2 regions of the Terribacillus jepli genome follow, and region 2 is predicted to be linked to the other one. Evidence: riboswitches for the same ligand, from Rfam matches in the RefSeq annotation. Region 2 holds a riboswitch; the other holds the start of a gene.
What was found. A riboswitch is a leader RNA that binds a small molecule or an ion and turns the genes downstream of it on or off. The one in region 2 is predicted to bind S-adenosylmethionine.

Region 1: linked by a shared signal. The riboswitch ahead of AB1K91_RS09435 (cyclase family protein) and the one ahead of AB1K91_RS04310 (M20 metallopeptidase family protein) in region 2 are both predicted to bind S-adenosylmethionine.

The regions. Positions count from the first base shown of each region.
Region 1 is NZ_JBFEGH010000007.1:29,830-33,247, forward strand. Features, by position in the region: gene AB1K91_RS09425 (DUF3196 family protein) at 1-40, opposite strand, end outside; gene AB1K91_RS09430 (hypothetical protein) at 182-526, opposite strand; gene AB1K91_RS09435 (cyclase family protein) at 774-1,511, opposite strand; SAM riboswitch class I at 1,599-1,685, opposite strand; gene AB1K91_RS09440 (cell wall hydrolase) at 2,234-2,674, opposite strand; gene AB1K91_RS09445 (SGNH/GDSL hydrolase family protein) at 2,791-3,390, opposite strand; gene AB1K91_RS09450 (response regulator transcription factor) at 3,417-3,418, opposite strand, start outside.
Region 2 is NZ_JBFEGH010000003.1:28,594-32,011, reverse strand. Features, by position in the region: gene AB1K91_RS04315 (methionine biosynthesis PLP-dependent protein) at 1-888, opposite strand, end outside; SAM riboswitch class I at 968-1,071, opposite strand; SAM riboswitch class I at 1,257-1,360, shown strand; gene AB1K91_RS04310 (M20 metallopeptidase family protein) at 1,470-2,666, shown strand; gene AB1K91_RS04305 (ABC transporter substrate-binding protein) at 2,679-3,418, shown strand, end outside.

The DNA.
Region 1 (3,418 bases), on a different contig from region 2:
TCAAACCCGGGAACAGGACTACATTATTCTCTTTATCCATCGGCAACATCCTTATTAGATTTTCAGTTAGAGACCTGGTAACAGCTATACCCTTAAATTTAACAAAGAAAACGCAGAATGCAAACTTTTAGATGGAAAAAAGCTGTGAATCCGTCTATTCACAGCCTCAATAAAGTCCCCGCTACTTTTTTGGCATATCCTCAGGTCCCCGCCTTCTGAAAGGAATGACGTTTTCCATGCTAGGAGCCAATTCTTCTTCATCTTCTTCATCCAAAAAATCAAGCAGCCGCTGCTGCATATCGCCCATTTCCGATGTCAGCGTTTTTTCTTCGTGATTCAATGCGTAGATATCCCGCTTGATCTGAAGATAAAATTCCTTCAACGGCTTATCCGTATACTGGCTGAGTAGCCTATCGGATAACGTATATTCCTCCTGCAGCTCCAAATCATAGATTCGAACCATGAAATATTTCCCGAAAGGAATAGATCCAATGAATCGATAACGTTTCGTCTCATCTAAATACATAGGCCACCTCCAAGAAAAGTGTAGCATGTCCCGAGAGCGAGAATGCATATTCTCCCCATAATATACAGAAAACTTACATTTAGTCGTTGAAGCCCGATTTTCGGTATCTCATTTTACAAGTTATACATCTGTCACCCAACATCCTGGTACCCTTATTGCCGAGCCATAATTCCGCCACTCTTATTGATTGGTCGCCTTGTCTCCCAAAACACACCATGAATAAGCTCACTCATCTGGCTCCCCTGCTTCATGGAAGGACGGCAAAGGAACGGACCGGAAATCCTGACGCTTTTCCCGCTTTCGGTACGATATTAAAGATGAAAGCTCCTTTAGCTGGCAGCTGATCCAGATTAGTCAGCAATTCCACTTGATAAGAATCCCGCTCCAGCACATAATACTCGCCAACCAAAGCGCCGTTCTTTTGGAAATCGACTGCTGCATCCGTATCAAACGTCTCGTGCCCTACCGCCTTGATATGCCGCTCTTCATATAGGAACTTCAGTCCTTCCAATGACCAGCCTGGGGAATGGCTGTTACCATCGTCGTCTTTGTTATCCATCTGCTCTTGATTTGGCCAGCGCTTGCTCCAGTCAGTCCGCAATGCCACAAATGTACCTGGCTCGATTTTGCCGTGTTCCTCCTCGAAAGCAAGGATATCTGCCACAGACAGTGCGTAATCATGATTGGCAGCCGCTTCGTTTGATTTATCAATCACGACGAGCGGCAGTACCAATTCTTTTAACTCGAGCTCTTCCAAATACCTTGTATCCCGCACAAAGTGGATCGGGGCATCCAGATGTGTTCCGTATTGCCCCGGGAAGGTAAAGCTCTGGGCGAAGAAGCCGTCATCATGGGAGAACAATGTTTCGAACTTCGCCGGGGAAAAAGCTGAGAAATACGGCGAATCCGGCCCGAAGGTATGGGTAAGATCCACCCATTTTTTCTCTCTCAATACTTCCAATGCTTTGCTTAACTCGTTTGACATAAACGATCACCTCAAATAAATAGTTTGGAAGAACGCAAAAAAACCTCTTCTAAATAAGAAGGGGTTCGCTACTTTTATGTAGTCCGATTCTTATCTAGTCTGGAATTAGCACAGTACATACAGTCTGTTGCTGAAGCTTCATAGGGCCAGTCCCTCCGCCTCTCTGGATAAGAGAATATTCTGTTAAATTCTATATTATTCTAAGTAATATGATTGGTCAACCCAATTGTTCCCCCTTAAGGTGCATTAGCAAATGCCGCGTAAACGAATACTAGCGCCCAGAATCCTATGAAATAATAAAGCAGAGCCAAAGTGACATGCGATAAAGCTAGAACAACTTTACTGCTGGTTTCATAGGCAAAAAAAGCTGTAAAAAATCCTATTATAGGAAACCAATTATTACCATTATGGTCATACCTATTTTTGCAATTAGATCTCCAGCTAAAGGGGTGCTCGATATTAATAATGGAAAAACAATCAATGCGATAAAACCTAATATGAACACAACTAATAGAGTCAACGAAATGCGCTCAAGTTTGAAATAATGCATAGAAAAACCCTTTCATTTTAATCATCCAGTATACAGTAACAAAAAAGAGATTAAGTTCTATCGCAATATAACTCATTCAAAAATCACGCTGCATGTTTTTCCAATCACGTAAAATAAGCATCCTGCTTTTAGCGGCAAGATGCTTATACACACCTTTATTTTATACAAGGCTTTACCCCATATAAACACTGTCACACGTGCCAGCCTGCGGCTCATAAAAGCAATGATCCTTAAACTGACCTGAAAAAGGCTGGCCATACCATGTCGGAGGGCATGGTGCATACGGATTAAAATACCAAAGTGCGTACGAAGCAGGTTGTTGTCTCCAAAATTTCAAATTCCTTTCTGCCAATCTTCTTTCCTGTTCACGTGCTCGTTGATAAAAAACATTTCCTTTTTGAACAGCCTCAAAGGAGTAATTCCCGCCCTGTACATGAAAGATGACATCATCGATCGTTCTCAGATCTGCAAAATCCAAACAGTCCGCTACAGCACGGTTTACAATGACATTCCCTACAAACAGCATTCCAAGCTGCCCTTCCCCTTCAGCTTCCGCCCGCATCATTCTTGCCATCAAGTCAACATCTGAACTATTGTATCGGACTCTCGCCATATGATCACCCCACTCACAGTATGAAAAAGCTCCCCTTGTTGTTAGTATATTATTGAAGGGCTTAGACTTATGTCAGTTACATTCACCAATCCCTACCTTCATACTCCATGGAAAAGTCACTTCCCATTAGCAGTAAAATACGCTTCCAGCCAGGTGTCAGCCATCAAGCGATTGCCGTCGTTGGTCATATGTACACCATCCGTTGTCAGATTCGTTTTCGTCGTTTGCAAAAAAGCTGTATGAGTTTGCACGAGTATCGCATCATACTTGTCAGCTAGTTCCCGGACGATCTCTACATAAGGAATCAGCATCTGATTTCCTTTTGAATCTTTATTTTCTTCTATGATTGTCGGTTCCATGAGGAAGAGCGCAGCTTTGGTTCGTTTTGTTTCGAACAGGAGCTTATCATAGATTTCCCTGAAGGCATCCGGATAAACCTGCTGCATCTGCGGCTGATCCAATTGCCGCCACACGTCATTGATTCCGATGGAAATCGACACTAAGTCAGGAGCTATCGAAAGCACATCTTCTTCCCACCTATCGGCCAAATCGGTGACACGGTTGCCTCCCACTCCCTTATTTATAATTTCCACTTCTTTTCTCTGAGCAAATTCATCTTCAATCATTTTCACATAACCGTCACCGATATCCCGATGATCCTCGAATCTTCCGCATTCCGTGATGCTGTCTCCGATAAAAACCCATTTTTCACGCATCTAGAGTCCCCCCATTATTAATTGTTTC
Region 2 (3,418 bases):
GAACGGATCGACCCATTTGCTGTCCTTGACCCGAAAGGAAAGCATTCCTCCCTTACCTGCATAGAGGACATCCTTCACCTTCGGCTCCTCTCTTAAATACGCCGCGATGTGTTCAGCATTGGCTTGGTGCTGCCGCATTCGGAGTGGCAACGTCTTCAAGCCGCGGATGAGAAGCCAGGCATCAAGCGGGGATAGTACCGCACCCGTACCGTTGTGCAGGACCGACAGACGCTCTGATAGCTCTTCGCCTTTACTCACGACGAGTCCAGCCAGTACGTCGTTATGACCGCCGATATATTTTGTTGCACTATGGATGACGATATCTGCTCCTTGTGTAATTGGCTGCTGGAAATATGGCGTCAGGAAGGTATTGTCGACAATCAACAACAGATTGTGTGCTTTTGCCAACTTCGCATACGCTGCAATGTCAATTTCCTGCATCAAAGGGTTTGTCGGTGTCTCCAGGAAAATCGCTTTTGTCTTATCCGTAATCAACGCTGCTGTGTCTTCCACTGTTCGAAATGGAGCGTAAATCGCAGTCACTCCGAATGAATTGGAATAGAAGTCGAACAGTCGATAGGTGCCTCCATAGATGTCCTCCGGTACAAGCAATGAGTCGCCAGATCGGAAAAGTGATAGTACGAGTTGAATGGCTGCCATACCCGAACTGCAGGCAAAAGCCCTATCTCCTTTTTCAAGCTCAGCGAACCCATCTTCCAGAACAGACCTGGTCGGGTTCTTCGTCCGGGAATAATCATAACCGGTTGATTGCCCGATTCCGCCATGCGCATAAGCAGTGGAAAGATAAACCGGAGGATTAACCGCGCCTGTCACTCCATCACTTCGATTTCCTAACTGTACAAATGTTGTCTCCAAGCTACTTCCCATATTGTTTCTCACCCTTCTCTTGAAAAAAAAAGAACCTTCTCCCCAAAAAGGAAGAAGGTTCAGTGATAACCGAATCAGCTTCTTATCTTTAAGGCGGATACCTTTTGGATTTAGCACCGTGTCATGACAGACTGGTTGCTGAGACATCATAGGGCCAATTCCCTCCGCCTCTCTTGATAAGAAAGTACTATTTATTTTTTAATATATAGTCATGTTAACATACAAGAAAATTCAGTCAATATTTTTTTGAAATTTTCCATCAAATATAAAATTTCTATTGAATTTCTTAGCTGGACCACATATCAAAGTCAGAAAATAGGATTGACACCCAGAAGTTTTCGGTCTATCCTTTTCTTTACAACTGATATTTCTTATCCAGATTGGTGGAGGGAATGGCCCTACGAAACCAAAGCAACAGGCTGCAGACCGCAGTACTGTGCTAATTCCAGGTGTTTGACACTGAAGATAAGAAGAGCGGAAGCTTAAAATGGGCCCTCTTCTGACGGAAGAAGGGTCTTTTTTTAAGAATAAATCCGATTAAATTCATTGGATATATCAAGATTATTACAGGAGGGTAATAGATGGAAACCATCAAGCAGGCACTAGCCGAAGTACATACGTATTTAGAAAGTGATTTCCCGGAAGTTGTCGAATGGAGACGTTATCTGCATCAGCATCCCGAATTGAGTTTTCAGGAGACAGAGACTGCCCGTTTCATCGCGGATAAACTGCGCAGCTTCGGCTATGAGGATATCCAAACGAATATCGGCGGTCATGGAATTGTCGCCGTACTATCAGGAAAAGAAGCAGGACCGACAATTGCCCTCAGAGCCGATTTCGATGCCCTGCCGATAGAGGATGAGAAAGAAACAGCGTATCGATCCAAGACGCCTGGCGTGATGCACGCTTGCGGACACGACGGTCATACTGCTGCTTTGCTTGGGACTGCCAAAGCATTGATCAAACATAAGGACAGCCTGAAAGGCAAAGTTGTCTTCCTTTTCCAGCCAGCTGAAGAAGTCCCGCCTGGCGGTGCCAAGGCAATGATAGAAGACGGTGCACTTGACGGTGTCGACTATGTCTATGGCGCTCATCTTAACTCTGCTGCCCCTGTCGGGAAGATCGGTGTCGGCGAAGGATTCAAAATGGCTGCTGTGGATAAATTCGCGATCACCATCCAAGGAAAAGGCGGTCATGGCGCAGCTCCTCAGGAGACAGTCGATCCAATCGTCATCGGCAGTGATATCGTAAGCGCCTTGCAGAAGATTGTCAGCCGCAGAGTCAGCCCGCTGGAATCTGCAGTGCTGACACTCGGTGTCTTCCAGTCAGGGAATGCATTCAATGTCATTCCGGATACCGCAAAACTGGAAGGCACAGTCCGGACATTCAATGCTGACATCCGCAAGCAGGTCAGGCAGCAGATAGAAGCAATCATTTCCGGGATTACGAGCGGATTCGGTGCCACTTATTCCATTGATTATTTGCATGGCTATCCTGCACTTTATAACCATCCAGAAGAAACTGCTTTATTGCAGCGGCTGTTCTCTGAACAATTCGGCGAAGAACAAATAATTGACCTTGAAACCGGGATGGGCGCAGAGGATTTCGCTTATTACCTGCAGGAAAAACCCGGCAGCTTTTTCAAAGTCGGCTCCCGCAATGAAGATACCGCCACACACTATCCGCATCATCATCCGAAGTTCGACATCGATGAGCGAGCACTGCTCATCACCGAGAAAGCATTCACGAAAATCGTATTCTCGTTATTGGGAAGCTAAGGGGGAAATGTCTTGAAAAAGAAACTCGCACTTATACTATTCGGCTTAGCGGCCACCATCGCCCTGTTCGGGTGCTCCAGCAATTCCAGCAGCGGTTCCGGTGCAAGCGGCGGCGAACCTGTGGAAGGCGGCGATTTGAACGTTGCGATGACAGCAGATCCTGACACGCTTGACTGGATGTATTCCGGCGAAAGCGCTGCGAGAAAAATCGGCTGGCATATCTATGAAGGTTTGTTCGCATTGGATAAGGATTATCAGGCACGTCCTTTACTAGCTGACGACTACACCGTCAGTGAGGATAAGAAAACATACACGATCACCCTTCGTGACGGACTTAAATTCCACAATAATCAGGGCGTAACTGCCAAGGATGCCAAAGCCTCGATCGAACGCTGGCTGAAAGTCTCATCCGTTGGTAAGATCACAGCGACACATGTAGATTCTGTCGAAGCAGAAGATGACCTGACATTGGTCATTACGCTGAATGATCCGTATACTGCATTGCTTACGGATTTGGCTGCTCCGAAAGCATCAGCTGTCATCATTCCAGCTGACATTGCAGAAGCTGCCGGTGAACAGCCGCTGACAAATGAGCAGCTGATCGGTACAGGTCCATTCAAATTCGATTCTTGGAAGCGCGGAAATGAAATCGTCCTTTCCAAATTTGAAGATTATCAATCACGCGAAGAAGAAGATTGGGGCGGTCTGACAGGTAAAAAGACAGCTTACCTGGATACGATCCATTTCAAGAT